2 regions of the Streptomyces sp. DG2A-72 genome follow, and region 2 is predicted to be linked to the other one. Evidence: riboswitches for the same ligand, from Rfam matches in the RefSeq annotation. Region 2 holds a riboswitch; the other holds the start of a gene.

Region 1 (8,753 bases), 1.9 Mb from region 2:
GCTTCGTCCGCTCCCCCCGCTCCCCGGCCGGCATCGTCAACGCCTCGTACAACGCCTCGGCCGTGCCCGTCACGTCGTACGGGTTCACGGTGATCGCGTCCTCGCCCAGTTCCTCGTACGCCCCCGCCTCCCGCGAAAGCACCAGCACGCACCCCTCGTCGGAGACGACCGGCATCTCCTTGGCGACCAGGTTCATGCCGTCGCGGATCGGGTTGACCAGGGCCACGTCCGCGAGCCGGTACGCCGCCAGCGAGCGGGCGAAGTCGTCCTTCACGTGCAGCACGACCGGCGTCCAGTCCGCCGTGCCGTACCCGGAGTTGATCTCCTCCGCGAGCCGCTGCACCTCGGCCGTGTACTCCCGGTAGACGGCGAGATCCTGTCGCGACGGATACGCGAACGCGACATGCACGACCCGCCCGCGCAGCTCGGGGTGGTCGTCGAGGAGCTGCCGGTACGCCAGCAGGCCGCGCACGATGTTCTTGGACAGCTCGGTGCGGTCGACCCGGACGATGGTCTGCCGGCCCGGGCCGATCTCGGCCCGCAGTGCGGCCATCCGTTCCTCGACGTCGGTCTCGTGCGAGCGCCGGCGCAGGAAGTCGGCGTCGGCGCCCAGCCCGTGCACGCCGACCCGGGTGTCGCCGAGCCCGCCGACGAGGGCCTCGGCGCACGCGGTGAACGCGTCGGCCCAGCGGTGGGTGAGGAAGCCCAGCCGGTCGGCGCCGAGCATCCCGCGCAGCACCTGCTCGGAGATGTCGTCCGGCAGCATGCGGAAGTACTCGACCGGCGCCCACGGCGTGTGCGAGAAGTGGCCGATCCGCAGGTCGGGGCGGAGTTCGCGGAGCATGCCCGGCACCAGCGTCAGGTGGTAGTCCTGCACCAGCACCGCCGCTCCGGCCCCCGCCTCCTCCGCCAGCGCCTGGGCGAACGCGCGGTTGTAGCGGACGTACGACTCCCACTGCCGCCGGAACTCCGCGTCGAAGACCGGCTCCAGCGGCGTCTGGTACAGCAGGTGGTGGACGAACCAGAGGACCGAGTTCGCGATGCCGTTGTACGCGTCCGCGTGCACGTCGGCCGGAATGTCCAGCATCCGCACACCGGACTCGCCGACTCCGCGCCGTACCGCCTCGCGGTCGCCGTCGCCGAGGGCCGAGCAGACCCACAGGGCGTCCGCGTCCGGCCCGATCGCGGAGAGACCGGACACCAGCCCGCCGCCGCCGCGTTTGGCGTGCAGCGAGCCGTCCTCGCGCACCCCGTACGAGACGGGGCCGCGGTTGGAGGCGACCAGTACCTGCGCAGCACCGAAGGTTGCAGCCATACGCCTCAACCTAGCCCAGGCCAGAACCGCTCAAACGTACGGATCAGCCGTATACAACCGGCGCGTTCCGTTACGCCACGCGCACGCCATGCGCGCATTTACGCCGCTTTGCGGGACTGGTACTCGGCGATGTCGGCCATCGGAGGCCGTTCCTCCGTGTCCACGGAGTAGGTGCGGGGTTCGAATCCGTCCTCGCTCCGTTCGAACTGGGTGAGGGAGGGGCGGATCAGATGCCCGCGGGCCAGCCTCAGCTGGGCCGTGCGGTAGATCGCGGCCGACATCCGGCCCAGCGCCTGGCCGTCCTGGTGCCGGTGCTTGCGCACGCCGACGTCGACCTGGGCGAGGGCGTCGAGGCCCACCAGATGCAGGGCGTCTACCAGCATGCCCAGCTCCACGCCGTAGCCGACGGGGAACGGGAGCTGTTCCAGCAGGGAGCGGCGGGCCGCGTACTCACCGCCCAGCGGCTGGACGAATCCGGCCAGCTGCGGCCAGTGCATGTTGAGGAGCGGGCGGGCCATCAGTTCCGTCACCCGGCCGCCCTGGCCTGCCGCGCCGCCGAGCGGACGGTCGTACATCCCCTTGACGAGGTCGACCTCCGGGTCGGTGAGCAGCGGGCCGACGATGCCGGAGACGAAGTCCGACTTGAACTCCTTCAGGTCCGCGTCGATGAAGCAGACGAGGTCGCCGCTGGTGACGAGGAGCGAGCGCCACAGGACCTCGCCCTTGCCGGGGACGGCCGGAATGCGCGGCAGGATGTCGTCGCGGTGGACGACCCGGGCGCCCGCGGCGGCGGCCACCTCGGAGGTGCGGTCGGTCGATCCCGAGTCGACGACGACGATCTCGTCGACGAGCGGGACCTGGTGCATGAGGTCGTGACGGATCACGGCGACGATCTCGCCGACCGTCTCCTCCTCGTTGAGCGCGGGCAGCACGACACTGACGGTCTGGCCCGTGGCGCGTTTCGCGGCGAGGATCTTGTGAAGCGGGCGATCGGTCAGGGACCAGGAGCGTGTGCTCAGCCAGCGCTCGACTTCTTCCAGCACAGTAAGCGGCTCCTCACTGTCGCGGATCACGACTGGAGGTGTGTGATCCATCTCGCGGTTCGGACGACTATCTCAACTGTCCTGGCCTTCGGTTACAGTCTTGAACAACGCTGATGACCATCGCATGTCGCGGGTCGTTCGCGTCTACAACTGAATACCGCTCATCCAGAGGGGCAGAGGGATACGGCCCGTTGAAGCCCCGGCAACCCTCCAGTCGGTCTCGTCTTCCACAGCGAGGCTCCCGGCTAGGGAAGGTGCCAAATCCGTCTCACGGCGAGATGCGTCGTGAGAAAGATGAGGAGAAAGGGCCTCGCCTCACATGGCTGCGCAGACAGTTGCAAGCACCACCCACACCGTGGACCTCGGCCCCGCCGCGGCCCTCTCGTGCCGCGAATGCGGTCACCGAGTACCCCTCGGCCCGGTCTTCGCGTGCGAGGAGTGTTTCGGCCCGCTCGAGATCGCCTACGACTTCTCGGCCTACGACGCCGAAGAGCTGCGTAAGCGGATCGAGGCGGGACCCGCGAACATCTGGCGGTACGCACCGCTGCTGCCCGTCCCCGCGGACGTGGCCGACAAGCCCAACATCAACCCGGGCTGGACCAAGCTCGTCAAGGCCGACAACCTCGCGCGCGAGCTGGGTGTCGACGCCGGCAAGCTCTTCGTCAAGGACGACTCCGGCAACCCGACGCACTCCTTCAAGGACCGGGTGGTGGCGCAGGCGCTGGAGGCGGCGCGCGCCTTCGGCTTCACCACGCTGTCCTGCTCGTCGACGGGCAACCTGGCCGGTGCTGTCGGTGCCGCCGCAGCGCGGGCCGGCTTCCGTTCGTGCGTGTTCATCCCGCACGACCTGGAGCAGGGCAAGGTCGTCATGGCCGCGGTCTACGGCGGTGAGCTCGTCGGTATCGAGGGCAACTACGACGACGTGAACCGCTTCTGCTCCGAGCTGATCGGCGACCCGGCCGGCGAGGGCTGGGGTTTCGTCAACGTCAACCTGCGGCCGTACTACGCGGAAGGGTCCAAGACCCTGGCGTACGAGATCTGCGAGCAGCTCGGCTGGCAGCTGCCCGACCAGCTCGTGGTGCCGATCGCCTCCGGCTCGCAGCTCACGAAGATCGACAAGGGTCTGCAGGAGCTGATCAAGCTCGGGCTCGTAGCGGACAAGCCGTACAAGATCTTCGGCGCGCAGGCCGAGGGCTGCTCGCCGGTTTCCATCGCCTTCAAGGGCGGCCACGACGTCGTCCGGCCGCAGAAGCCGAACACGATCGCCAAGTCGCTGGCGATCGGCAACCCGGCGGATGGCCCTTATGTCCTGGACATTGCTCGCCGTACCGGCGGTGCGGTGGAAGACGTGACGGACGAGCAGGTCGTCGATGCGATCAAGTTGCTGGCGCGGACGGAAGGTATTTTCGCCGAGACCGCGGGTGGGGTGACAGTGGGCGTCACGAAGAAGCTCATCGAGGACGGTGTTCTCGACCCGACTCTCACCACGGTCGTCCTCAACACCGGTGATGGTCTCAAGACCCTTGACGCGGTTGCCGGCACGGGGCTGACTGCGACCATTCGTCCCAACCTGGACTCGTTCCGGGAGGCGGGTCTGGGCTAGGGCCCGTCCCATTTGATTTCGTCTGCGGGCCGGTGGGGGCTGGTCGCGCAGTTCCCCGCGCCCCTGAAGGGGCGCTGTACTGACCGGAGGTTCAAGTCATGAGCGTTAGCGTCCGCATCCCTACCATCCTGCGCACCTACACCGGCGGTGCGGCCGAGGTTTCCGCCGAGGGTGCGACCCTCGCCGACGTGATCTCCGACCTGGAGAAGAACCACACCGGCATCGCCGCCCGCATCCTCGACGATCAGGGGAAGCTGCGGCGGTTCGTCAATGTGTACGTCAATGACGACGACGTCCGTTTTGAGCAGGGGCTGGAGACGGCGACGCCGGACGGGGCCGGTGTCTCGATCATTCCGGCGGTCGCGGGCGGCTGAATCACGCATTGTTCATCGAATGGCCCCCTCCGTGAGAGAAGCGGAGGGGGCCATTCTCCATGGTTGAGCACGGTACAGTTGGGGAACCTGCTCGCGCTTTCATGCCGGGCGCATATGAGTTCCGCCCGCACGGCCGACAAGAAGTAGCCAAAGTACGCGGGCCTTTTGCGTCATTCGCTCCTTTTATTGGGTCCGACTTGCCCTGGATTTTTACAAATTCTCCGCATTTCGCCGACCGATCGCGCCCAGATTTCTCGTCCGATTGACCTGTTGCAGACGGCAGTTGGACAGATACATTCAGCCGCGGTCGACGCGTTCCGGCGCACGCCCCCAACCGTGGGGGGTGAGGTCTGACCCGGATCCGCGAAGTGTGGATCTGTGCAAGGGCCAGTAATAGGGGAGTTAGGCATGGCTCAGGGCACCGTCAAGTGGTTCAACGCGGAGAAGGGGTACGGCTTCATCGCGGTCGACGGTGGTGCGGATGTATTCGTCCACTACAGCGCGATTCAGATGGACGGCTACCGCACCCTGGAAGAAGGTCAGCGAGTCGATTTCGAGATCTCGCAGGGCCAGAAGGGGCCGCAGGCGGACATGGTCCGTCTGGCGACCAGCTGAAGCACGCGCCGACTGACTGCAGCGACGTTCTTCTGTTCTTCTTCGGAGGGCTCGTTTCCCATGGGGAGTCATGGGTTGCGAGCCCTCCGGCATGTCCGGACCCCTTGCCGCGCCTGAGGATCACTGAGGAGCGCTTGCACTCGGCATGGGCGAGTGCTAATCATTGGCGTTAGCACTCTGCAGGTGAGAGTGACAACCAGGACCGGGTCGGTGAGGCCCGCAGGCCGGGTGGGGCAAGGAACCACAGGCCGGCGAGCCGTCCGTCGCGGGCGCCAGCGCGGTCCGGAGCAATCCACCCCAGTCCGGGAGGACCACTTCACATGGCCAAGATCATCGCGTTCGACGAGGAGGCACGGCGCGGTCTCGAGCGCGGGATGAACCAGCTCGCCGACGCCGTCAAGGTCACCCTTGGCCCCAAGGGCCGGAACGTCGTCCTCGAGAAGAAGTGGGGCGCCCCCACGATCACCAACGATGGTGTTTCCATCGCCAAGGAGATCGAGCTCGAGGACCCGTACGAGAAGATCGGCGCCGAGCTGGTCAAGGAAGTCGCCAAGAAGACGGACGACGTCGCCGGTGACGGTACGACCACGGCGACCGTTCTCGCCCAGGCCCTGGTCAAGGAGGGCCTGCGCAACGTAGCCGCCGGCGCCAACCCGATGGCCCTCAAGCGCGGTATCGAGAAGGCCGTCGAGGCCGTCTCCGGTGCCCTCCTTGAGCAGGCCAAGGACGTGGAGACCAAGGAGCAGATCGCCTCCACGGCCTCCATCTCCGCCGCCGACACCCAGATCGGCGAGCTCATCGCCGAGGCGATGGACAAGGTCGGCAAGGAAGGCGTCATCACCGTCGAGGAGTCCCAGACCTTCGGTCTGGAGCTCGAGCTCACCGAGGGTATGCGCTTCGACAAGGGCTACATCTCGGCGTACTTCGCCACCGACATGGAGCGTATGGAGGCGTCGCTCGACGACCCGTACATCCTGATCGCCAACTCCAAGATCGGCTCCGTCAAGGACCTGCTCCCGCTCCTGGAGAAGGTCATGCAGTCGGGCAAGCCGCTGCTGATCATCGCCGAGGACGTCGAGGGCGAGGCCCTGTCGACCCTGGTCGTCAACAAGATCCGTGGCACCTTCAAGTCCGTCGCCGTCAAGGCCCCGGGCTTCGGTGACCGCCGCAAGGCCATGCTCGGCGACATCGCCATCCTCACGGGCGGCGAGGTCATCTCCGAGGAGGTCGGCCTCAAGCTGGAGAACGCGACCCTGGACCTCCTGGGCCGCGCCCGCAAGGTCGTCATCACCAAGGACGAGACCACCATCGTCGACGGTGCCGGCTCCTCCGACCAGGTCAACGGCCGGGTCAACCAGATCCGCGCCGAGATCGAGAACAGCGACTCGGACTACGACCGCGAGAAGCTCCAGGAGCGTCTGGCGAAGCTGGCCGGCGGCGTGGCCGTCATCAAGGCCGGTGCCGCCACCGAGGTCGAGCTCAAGGAGCGCAAGCACCGCATCGAGGACGCCGTTCGCAACGCGAAGGCGGCCGTCGAGGAGGGCATCGTCGCCGGTGGTGGCGTGGCCCTGCTCCAGGCCTCCACGGTCTTCGAGAAGCTGGACCTGGAGGGTGACGAGCTGACCGGCGCCAACGCCGTGAAGCTCGCCCTGGAGGCCCCGCTCAAGCAGATCGCCGTCAACGGTGGTCTCGAGGGCGGCGTCATCGTCGAGAAGGTGCGCAACCTGCCCGTCGGGCACGGTCTGAACGCCGCGACCGGTGAATACGTCGACATGATCGCCGAAGGCATCATCGACCCGGCGAAGGTGACCCGTTCCGCTCTGCAGAACGCCGCCTCCATCGCCGCGCTGTTCCTCACCACCGAGGCCGTCATCGCCGACAAGCCGGAGAAGGCCGGTGCCGGCGCCGGCGCCGGTGGCGGCATGCCGGGCGGTGACATGGACTTCTGATCGACTCCGGTTGATCGTCTGTCCTTCGACCGAGGGCGGTACTCCCTGTTCGCGCAGGGGGTGCCGCCCTCGGGCGTTTCCGAGGGGCGCTGATCCGCGCCTTCTCCGTCGCCGTGCAGGGGCGTTGAATGTGGCGCTTGATTAAGTCAATCAACTGACTTAAGGTTGCCTTGGTCAAGCTTATTGCGCTCCTACGGAGGCCCCGTCATGTCCGACGCCCTTGCCCGTCCCGCCGAGGCGGCAGGCTCTGCCCCGCCGAGGCCGAACGCCGTGGTGGCGGTGCTGGCCTTCGCCGGAATCGTCGTCTCGCTGATGCAGACCCTGGTCATCCCGATCGTCCCGGAGCTGCCCAAGCTGCTCGACGCCCCCGCCTCGGACACCGCGTGGGCGGTCACGGCGACGCTGCTCGCCGCGGCCGTGGCCACGCCGGTCGTCGGCCGGCTCGGTGACATGTTCGGCAAGCGGCGGATGCTGCTGGTCAGTGTCGTGATGCTGATAGCCGGTTCGGTGGTCTGCGCGCTGAGCGAGTCCCTGGTCCCGATGATCATCGGCCGGGTCCTGCAAGGCCTCGCCTCCGGTGTGATCCCGCTCGGCATCAGCATCATGCGGGACGAACTCCCCGCCGAACGGCTCGGCTCCGCCACGGCCATGATGAGCGCCTCCCTAGGCGTCGGCGGCGCCCTCGGACTGCCCACCGCCGCGCTCATCGCCGACAACTTCGACTGGCACGTCCTGTTCTGGACATCGGCCGCACTGGGCGTCGTAGCACTCGGCCTGATGCTGACGCTCGTACCGGAGTCGAAGGTGCGCACCGGCGGACGCTTCGACCTGGTGGGCGGTCTCGGCATGGCCGCGGGCCTGGTCTGCCTGCTGCTGGCGGTCTCCAAGGGCGCGGACTGGGGCTGGGGCAGCGCCACCACGATCGGACTGTTCCTGTCGTCGGTCGTGATCCTGCTGCTGTGGGGCTGGTGGGAGCTGCGCACCGAGCAGCCGCTGGTCGACCTGCGCACCACCGCCCGCCGCCAGGTCCTGGTCACCAACCTCGCCTCGATCGCCGTCGGCTTCGCGATGTTCGCGATGTCCCTGGTCCTGCCGCAGCTGCTCCAGCTGCCCGCGCAGACCGGGTACGGCCTGGGCAGGTCCATGCTGATCGCCGGTCTGGTCATGGCACCGTCCGGCCTGGTCATGATGGCGACGGCACCGGTCTCCGCCGCGGTGTCCAAGGCCCGTGGCCCGAAGGTCACGCTGATGATCGGTGCCCTGATCGTGGCCGCCGGCTACATCCTCAACATCGTCCTGATGTCCGAGGTCTGGCACTTCGTCCTGGTGTCCTGCGTCATCGGCGCCGGCATCGGCTTCACCTACGGCTCGATGCCCGCGCTCATCATGGCTGCCGTGCCCGCGTCGGAGACGGCCGCGGCGAACAGCCTCAACACCCTGATGCGGTCCATCGGTACGTCGACGGCGAGCGCCATCGCCGGTGTGATCCTGGCCCAGATGACGACGGACTTCGGCGGCTACGCCCTCCCGTCCCAGAACGGCTTCAAGGTCGTCCTGGCCGTGGGCGCCGGAGCGGCGCTGCTGGCCTTCGCGGTGGCCTCGCTGATCCCGCGCCAGCAGCAGGCGCGGGTGGGGGCGGCGCGGGTGGCGTCGGAGCCGGCGGGGGAGGCGGGGGCGGCGGTGAAGTCGTAGGGGACGCTGGTGTTCACAGGTTCCCGAGCGGCTCGATGTCGACGTGCACCGGCGTGCCCCACACGCGCAGCACCTCGTAGTCGGTGAACTCGTGCACCAGCCGGTACGCCATGGCCGGGCGCGGTCCGCGTCGCTGGGCGGCGAGATACAGCTCGGCCTCGC
Region 2 (8,753 bases):
CCGCCCGGTGTCGGACCCGGCGGGCGCCGACCAGAGCCGCTGCCCGCTCGCCGCGTCCAGGGCCTGCACCTCGTCCGCGAAGGTACCGACGTACACGACCCCGTCCGCCACCATGGGCTCGCTGGTCGGCGCCGCCTTCGTGGCCGTGTCCCAGCGCACGCTGCCGTCGGGGCGGTACGCCCGCACTCCGCCCGCCTCCGACGAGCCGCCGTACGACACCAGGACCAGCCCGCGCACGGCCACCGGGAACTGGCTGTTGCCCATGGCGAGCGGCTTGGTCCAGCGCACCTTGCCGCCGTGCCCGAGCGCGCACAGCTTCTTCGCGCCTTCCTGCCCGTCGTACAGCAGGCAGTACACGCCGCCCGCGGTGGCGAGCGGGGACATGACCTCGCCGCCCAGGTCGGTGTGCCAGACGTTCAGGCCGTTCAGGCCCACGGCGTGCAGCGAGCCGTCCATGCCGCCGACGTACACCCGCTTGCCGTCGGGCGACAGTGCGGCGCAGGGCCCGCGCCTCCCGCCGAGCCCCTGCACCTTGTACTGCCAGCCCACTCGTGACGCTCCCGAAGCGGAGGCGCTGGGCCCGCTCCCCGCCTGCCCCTTGCCGTCATCGGCGTCCCGCAGCCACAGCCACCCGCCGACGCCCCCGGCCGCCACGATCCCGGCACCGCCCGCCACGGCCCGCAGCAGCCGGCGCCGGGAGGGCGGCTCGGGCGGCGTGACCGTGGGTACGTCCGTGACCGTCACCGGGGCCACATACTCGACCCGGCTCTCCCGCTCCCCCGAGGCACGTTCCGGAATCCAGCGCTCACCACCTGGCTCGGGCTCTTCCGGGGCCTCGCCGGTGTACCAGCCCGCCCGCAGTCCCTCCCGCAGGGAGCGTGCGCCGTGCCCCACGGCCGCCACCAGGTCCACGGGCGTCGGCCGCGCGTCGGGGTCGTCCCGCAGACACGACTCCACCAGGGGCAGCGCCGCCTTCGGTACGGCGGACAGATCGACGTCCCCGGTCAGGATCCGCAGCAGGACGACCGAATCCTGACCCTCGCCGAACGGCTCCCGCCCACCGGACGCGTAGGCGAGGACCGCGCCCAGCGAGAAGACGTCGCTGGCCGGTCCGACCCGGGCGCCGTTGCGGATCTGCTCCGGCGAGACATAGCCGACCGACCCGACGACCACCCCGGTCTTCGTCAGCGCCGTCGCCTCCAGCGCCCGTACGATCCCGAAGTCGATGACCCGGGGACCGTCCGGCGCCAGCAGGATGTTGGACGGCTTGAGGTCCCGGTGGATCAGCCCCTTGGCATGGATCGCGGCGAGCGCCTCGCCCAGGGCGGCCGCCAGCAGCCGGACCGCCTCCTCGGGCATCGGCCCGCCGTCCAGCACCGCGTCCCGCAGATTCGGTCCGTCCACGAACTCCGTTGCCATCCAAGGCCGTTCGGCCTCGGTGTCGGCGTCCACGACGCGCGCGGTGTACGTGCCGGCCCCGCCGACGGTCTGCGCGGCCCGCACCTCGTGCCGGAACCGGGCGCGGAAGGTGCGGTCCTCCGCGTGCTCGGCCCGCACCACCTTGACGGCCAGCCGCAGCCCGCCCGGCGCTTGGGCGAGGTACACCTCCCCCATGCCGCCGGAGCCGAGTCTGCCCAGTACCTCGTACGGGCCGATCCGCCGAGGATCCGTCTCGCGCAGCACCTGCACCCCGTGCTCCCCCTGTTTCTCCGTACGGCCGCAGAAAGGAGCGTATACGCGGTGTCCGCGTCAAAGGGTCAGACAGCCGGGACGCAGCGCCCGTCCTCGGTGCGGTAGCGCCACTTCGCACCGTCCTGGACGAGTTCCTTCACGGCCTTCACAAAACGTTCGACATGCTCGTCCGGCGTGCCCGCGCCGAAGCTCACGCGGATGGCGTTGAGGGACTTCTCGCCGGGCGCGGCCTCGGGAGCGCCGCACTCGCCCTGGGTCTGCGGATCGCTGCCGAGCAGGGTGCGGACCAGCGGGTGGGCGCAGAACAGGCCGTCGCGGACGCCGATGCCGTACTCGGCGGAGAGGGCGGCGGCGAAGTGCGAGCTGTTCCAGCCGTCGACGACGAAGGAGATGACGCCGACGCGGGGGGCGTCGTCGCCGAAGAGGGAGAGGACGCGCACTTCCGGGACCTCGGCGAGGCCTTCCCTGACCTGCGCGATCAGGTGCTGCTCACGGGCGACCAGGGTGTCGAAGCCCGCCTCCGTCAGGGCCTTGCAGGCGGAGGCGATGGAGTAGGCGCCGATGACGTTCGGGGAACCCGCCTCATGCCGGGCGGCCGTGTCGTGCCACTCCACGTCCACTCCCCCGTCCGTGCGCCGGGCGACCTTCCGGCTGGCGCCGCCGCCCGCGAGATACGGCTCGGCCGCACGCAGCCAGTCGGCACGGCCGGCCAGGACGCCGGAGCCGAAGGGGGCGTACAGCTTGTGTCCGGAGAACGCGACCCAGTCGACGTCGAGGTCCTGCACGGAGACCGGGTGGTGCGGGGCCAGCTGGGCGGCGTCCAGGACGATCCGGGCGCCGTGCGCGTGCGCGGCTGCGGCCAGCTCTCGTACGGGCCACAGCTCGCCGGTGACGTTCGAGGCGCCGGTGACACAGACCAGGGCCGGGCCGTGCTGGTCACGGTCGGCGAGGGCGCGCTCCAGGGTCTCGACGGCCTGGCGCGGGGTGCGGGGCGCGTTGAGGTAGGTGACGTGGGCGTCCTGCCAGGGCAGCAGGGAGGCGTGGTGCTCGGTCTCGAAGACGAAGACCTGGCAGTCGGCGGGGAGCGCGGCGGCGAGCAGGTTGAGGGAGTCGGTGGTGGAGCGGGTGAAGACCAGCTGGTCGTCGGCGCGGCAGTCGAGGAACTCGGCAACCGTGGCGCGGGCGTTCTCGAAGAGGTCGGTCGACAGCTGGGAGAGGTAGCCGGCGCCGCGGTGCACGCTGCCGTAGTACGGCGCGTACGCCGCCACGTCGTCCCAGACGCGCTGGAGGGCGGGGGCGCTGGCCGCGTAGTCGAGCGCGGCGTAGGTGACCTCGCCGCCGGTGACGAGGGGGACGGTGACATCCCGGCCGAGAACGGGCAGCGGGGCGCAAACGGACTGGGCGGCGGCAGCGGTGGAGACGGACATGGGTGAACTCCCGTGAGAGGCGCACGCATGCGGCGTACGAGAAAGAGAAAAGGGTGTGCGGAGGCGGGGCTCTGCGGCCCTATCGCATTCGCTTGCTCACGGAAGACTCCCTCGAACGACCAGGACCCCTGGTTTCGAGAGGGGCCCGCGCTTGCCGCAGACCTCGCTGCCTACGGCCTGGTCTTCACCCGGGGCACCCCGCCACGGACGGAGGGTTGCCGGACAGTCGGCCGGGGCCTCATGACTGTCACTCATGACCTGGTCAGGAAAGTACGTCAAATGATCGACGTCCCGCAACCCGTGTCCGGATTGCGGGACGTCTCCTCGCGTTTCGCGTTACTTGTTGCTCGCGGCCACCCAGCGCTCCAGCGTCAGCTTCGCGGCCCCGGAGTCGATCGACTCCGCCGCCTTCTCCATCCCGGCACGGATCTGCTCGGCGAGCGAGGCACCGGTCGGCTCCAGCGCCACCAGGGCCGCCGCCGAGTTCAGCAGTACGGCCTCCCGCACCGGGCCCGTCTCGCCGTCCAGCAGGCGCCGGGCGACCTCGGCGTTGAAGGACGCGTTGGCGCCGCGGAGGGCCTGAACCGGCACCAGTTCCAGGCCGACGTCCCGCGGGTCGAAGGACTCCTCGGTGACCTTGCCGTCGCGGACGATCCACACCCGGGAGGTGGCCGTGGTGGTCAGCTCGTCCAGGCCGTCGTCACCGCGGAACACCAGGGACGAGTTGCCGCGCTCGGCGAAGACGCCGGCCACGATCGGCGCCATGCGGAGGTCCGCGACCCCGACGGCTTGCGCCCTCACCTTTGCCGGGTTGGTCAGCGGGCCGAGGAAGTTGAACGTCGTCCGGATGCCCAACTGGCCGCGCGCCGCCGCCACATGACGCAGCGCCGGATGGAACTTCACCGCGAAGCAGAAGGTGATCCCGGCCTCCTCTGCGACCTCGGCGACCCGCTGCGGCGTCAGCTCCAGATTGACGCCCAGCTTCTCCAGGACGTCCGAGGCCCCGGACGCCGACGACGCGGCCCGGTTGCCGTGCTTGACGACCTTCGCGCCGGTGCCGGCGACGACGATCGAGGACATGGTGGAGATGTTCACGGTCTTCGCGCCGTCACCGCCCGTGCCGACGATGTCGACCGTGTGCCCCGGCACCTCGATCACATTCGCGTGCTCGTACATCGTCCGGACGAGCCCGGCGATCTCCTCCACGGTCTCGCCCTTGGCGCGCAGCGCCACCGCGAACCCGGCGATCTGCGCGTCTGTCGCCTCGCCGCGCATGATCCGGTCCATCGCCCAGGCCGTGTCGTCGGCGCTCTGGTCACGGCCCTCCAGCAGACCGTTCAGCACCTCGGGCCAGGAACGGCCCGCCGCGATGTCGCCTCCAGCGGGGGTCACAGCGCTCATAAGGCCGCTCCTGGTCGTCGTAGAAACAGAACTGTGGTGGACCCCACCCTATCCAGCTCAGGGCACGGCGAAGGGCCCCCGTCCGAAGACCGGACGGGGGCCCTTCAGCCGTGGCGTTCGGCCGCGCCCCGAAGGGGCGCGGGGAACTGCGCGACCAGCTACAACGGCGCCGCAGACGACAACCGACACAGCCCGGCACTGTCAGCGCAGCGTCAGTGGTGGCCGTGGCCGCTCGTGATCTCCTTGTACTCCTCGACGGACGGCTTGGGGATCTGGGCCTCTTCGCCGTAGTACGCCTTGCTGAGCTTGGCGCGCAGCTTCTCGGAGCCCTTCACCTTGCGCTCGACACCGTTCTCGTCGACCGTCGGGCCGATCTGGGCCGGCTCGTACTGCTCGTGCGCGGTGAGGGTGTACAGCGCGTCCTGGCTGAGCGGCTCGTGCACCTCGATGAACTCACCGTGCGGCAGGCGCTTGATGATGCCCGACTCGCGGCCGTGCAGCACCTTCTCCCTGTCCCGGCGCTGGAGGCCGAGGCAGATCCGCTTGGTGATGACGAACGCGATGACCGGGGCGACGAAGAACCCGATCCGGACGAACCAGGTGATGGCGTTGATCGACAGGTGGAAGTGGGTGGCCCAGAGGTCGTTTCCACCACCGATCAGCAGCACCATGTACCAGGTGATCCACGCGACACCGAAGGCCGTACGGGTCGGCGCGTTGCGCGGGCGGTCCAGGATGTGGTGCTCGCGCTTGTCGCCGGTGACCCAGGACTCGATGAACGGGTAGACCGCGATCGCGACCAGCACGAGCGGGAAGATCATCAGCGGGATGAAGACGCCCAGGACGAGCGTGTGACCCCAGAAGTCGATCTCCCAGCCCGGCATGACACGGATCAGGCCCTCGGAGAAGCCCATGTACCAGTCGGGCTGGGCGCCGGTGGACACCTGGTCCGGACGGTAGGGGCCCAGGGCCCAGATCGGGTTGATCGTGGCGATCGCCGAGACGGCCGCGATGACACCGAAGACCAGGAAGAAGAAGCCTCCGGCCTTGGCCATGTAGACCGGCAGCAGCGGCATGCCGACGACGTTCTTGTTGGTGCGGCCGGGACCCGCGAACTGCGTGTGCTTGTGGTAGAAGACCAGGATCAGATGGCCGACCACCAGGCCGAGCATGATGCCCGGCAGCAGCAGGATGTGGATCGAGTAGAAGCGGGCCACGAAGTCGCCGCCCGGGAACTCCCCGCCGAAGAGGAAGAACGACAGATACGTGCCGACGATCGGCACGGACAGGATCGCGCCCTCCATGAAGCGGACACCGGTGCCGGAGAGCAGGTCGTCCGGGAGCGAGTAGCCGGTGAAGCCGGTGAACATGCCCAGGACGAACAGCAGGAAGCCGAACAGCCAGTTGATCTCACGCGGCTTGCGGAACGCGCCCGTGAAGAACACACGCATCATGTGCACGAACATGCCGGCCAGGAAGACCAGCGCCGCCCAGTGGTGGATCTGCCGGATGAGCAGACCGCCGCGGACGTCGAAGGAGATGTGCAGCGTGGAGCTGAACGCCTCCGACATCAGCTGGCCCTGCAGCGGGACGTAACTGCCGTGGTACTCCACCTCGTTCATCGACGGGTGGAAGAACAGCGTCAGATACACACCCGTGAGGATGATGATGATGAAGCTGTAGAGGCAGATCTCACCCAGCATGAACGACCAGTGGTCGGGGAAGATCTTGCGCATGTTGGTCTTGGCGAGGGAGTAGATCCCCAGCCGGCCGTCGGCCCAGTCGGCTACGCGCTCGCCGCCCGGTGCCTTCCCGCGGTCGCGGGACTCTTTGTTGGTCGCAGTACTCATCCGCGCTCCCAGAATGCAGGACCGACGGGCTCTTCGAAGTCGCCGAGCGCCTCGAGGTAGCCCTCGTCGTTCACGCCGATGCGCAGCTGCGGCAGGGCGTGACCGGCGGGACCGAAGATCACTCGGGCACCGTCGGAGAGGTCGAAGGTGGACTGGTGGCAGGGGCAGAGCACGTGGTGCGTCTGCTGCTCGTACAGGGAGATCGGGCAACCGACGTGGGTGCAGATCTTCGAGTACGCCACGATGCCCTCGTGGGACCACTCCAGCTCGCGCTTGTCCTTGATGTCGCCCGGCTGGATCCGGACGATCATCAATGCGTCCTTGGCGATGTTGACCTGGAAGTCGTGGTCGTGCTCCTCCAGGCCCTCGGGCTTGGCGAAGGTGAGCGAGCCGACGACGACGTCGGAGGGACGCAGCGGCTCGTCGGTGTTCATGTTGACGAGCAGCTTGCCCCGGCGCCAGCTGGTGTGGCGGAGCTTGGTCTCGGGCAGCGGGCCGAGGTCGCGCAGCAGGACGACGCCGGAGAGCGGGACCAGGGCCAGCGCGCCGAACATCGTGTTGCGGATCAGCTTGCGGCGACCCAGCGCGGACTCCTTGGCGCCCTGCTTGAAGTCGGCCATGACCTTGGCCTTGACCTCGGGCTCCGCCTCGATCGCGTGGCGCTCGTCGACCATCTCCTCGTCCGACATCAGCGTGCGGGCCCAGTGGACCGCGCCGGCGCCGATGGCGAAGAGGGCGATGCCGAGCGTCATGCCCAGCGCGAAGTTCAGCCCGCTGATGTGGCCCAGCGGGAAGATGTAGACCGACTTGTCGGCGGGGATCGTCACATACGCGGCGATGAAGCCGACGGTGGCCAGCATCGACACCGTGAACAGCATGGCCACCGTGCGCTCGGACCGCTTGGCGGCCCGCTCGTCGATGTCCTGCACCCGGTGCTCATGGGGCGGCAGGCCGGGATCCGCGAACGGGTCCTTGTCGTCCGCGACGCCTACGGCGCCGTGCGTGTCCTGCTCAGCGGGCAGGTTCTCTTCTGGAATGTCTTGGCTACTCATGACTTCTTGGCCTTTGCGGTCCGAGCGGCGACCCAGACGGCGACCGCGATCAGCGCGCCGAGTCCGAAGACCCACGAGAACAGACCCTCGCTGACCGGACCGAGTCCGCCCAGCTCGAGGCCGCCGGGGCTCTCGGTGTCGTCGCTGTTGACCGCGTCGAGGTACGCGATGATGTCCTTCTTGTTCTGCTCCGACAGGATGGTGTCGGGGAAGGAAGGCATGTTCTGCGGGCCGGTCTGCATGGCCTCGTAGATGTGCTTCGGGTCTACGCCCTCAAGGTCTGGTGCGAACTTGCCGTGCGTCAGCGCGCCGCCCTTACCGGTGAAGTTGTGGCACTGCGTGCAGTTGGTGCGGAACAGCTCACCGCCCTTGGCGATGTCGGCGTCATCGGGGCTGTACTGCCGCTCGGTCGGAACGGACGGACCGGCACCCAGCGAGGAGATGAAGGCCGCGAGCTGGTCGATCTCGGCCTGCGAGTAGACGACCTTCTTCTTCGGGACCTGCGCGCCCGGCTGCTGGGCCGGCATACGGCCGGTGCCCACCTGGAAGTCGACGGCCGCGGCGCCCACGCCCACCAGGCTCGGACCGTCGGAGGTGCCCTGACCGCCGGTGCCGTGGCAGCTGGCGCAGCCGACGGCGAAGAGCTTCTTGCCCTCGTCGATGGCGAGGGACTGGGCGGTTGTATCGGCCTGCGCCTTGTCCGCGGGTGCGAACACGGCGTACAGCCCCCCGGTGCATGCCAGCGCGAGGAGTAGAACGACGACCGCGGCCAGCGGATGGCGTCGTCGTGCGGAGAGCTTTTTCACGGATTACCCCGGTGTCAGGATCTTCTGCGTCGATGCTTCTGGAAAACGGTGCGGGACCGCGGCCCCGGCTACTTGATCATGTAGATCGTGGCGAAGAGGCCGATCCAGACGACATCGACGAAGTGCCAGTAGTAGGACACGACGATGGCGGCGGTCGCCTGCTCGTGAGTGAACCTGCTGGCCGCGTAGGTGCGGCCGAGGACGAACAGGAAGGCGATGAGACCACCCGTCACGTGCAGGCCGTGGAAGCCGGTGGTCAGGTAGAACACCGAGCCGTACGGGTCGGACGAGAGCGAGAGACCCTCGTGCTTGACCAGCTCCGTGTACTCGAAGACCTGACCGCCGATGAAGATCGCGCCCATGACGAAGGTGACGATGAACCAGCCCCGGAGCTTCTTCACATCACCGCGCTCGGCGGCGAACACGCCGAGCTGACAGGTGAGGGAGGAGAGCACCAGGATCGTGGTGTTGGCCGCCGAGAACGGGAAGTTCAGGCTGGACGCCATCTCCTTCCAGTGATCCGGC

Evidence for each region. Region 2 has a riboswitch for S-adenosylmethionine ahead of QQY66_RS12680 (aminotransferase class V-fold PLP-dependent enzyme). Riboswitches for the same ligand answer to the same signal wherever they lie in the genome.
Region 1: another riboswitch for S-adenosylmethionine. It lies ahead of thrC (threonine synthase); the one in region 2 lies ahead of QQY66_RS12680 (aminotransferase class V-fold PLP-dependent enzyme).

The regions. Positions count from the first base shown of each region.
Region 1 covers NZ_JASTLC010000001.1:4,531,419-4,540,171, reverse strand. Annotated here, with positions in the region: gene QQY66_RS21375 (trehalose-6-phosphate synthase) at 1-1,315, opposite strand, end outside; gene QQY66_RS21370 (glucosyl-3-phosphoglycerate synthase) at 1,414-2,358, opposite strand; SAM riboswitch class I at 2,517-2,659, shown strand; gene thrC (threonine synthase) at 2,678-3,961, shown strand; gene QQY66_RS21360 (MoaD/ThiS family protein) at 4,060-4,335, shown strand; gene QQY66_RS21355 (cold-shock protein) at 4,744-4,950, shown strand; gene groL (chaperonin GroEL) at 5,271-6,899, shown strand; gene QQY66_RS21345 (MFS transporter) at 7,107-8,591, shown strand; gene QQY66_RS21340 (hypothetical protein) at 8,605-8,753, opposite strand, start outside.
Region 2 covers NZ_JASTLC010000001.1:2,645,293-2,654,045, forward strand. Annotated here, with positions in the region: gene QQY66_RS12675 (PQQ-binding-like beta-propeller repeat protein) at 1-1,689, opposite strand, end outside; gene QQY66_RS12680 (aminotransferase class V-fold PLP-dependent enzyme) at 1,758-3,119, opposite strand; SAM riboswitch class IV at 3,262-3,378, opposite strand; gene trpD (anthranilate phosphoribosyltransferase) at 3,456-4,520, opposite strand; gene QQY66_RS12690 (cytochrome bc complex cytochrome b subunit) at 4,733-6,370, opposite strand; gene QQY66_RS12695 (ubiquinol-cytochrome c reductase iron-sulfur subunit) at 6,367-7,422, opposite strand; gene QQY66_RS12700 (c-type cytochrome) at 7,419-8,228, opposite strand; gene QQY66_RS12705 (heme-copper oxidase subunit III) at 8,297-8,753, opposite strand, start outside.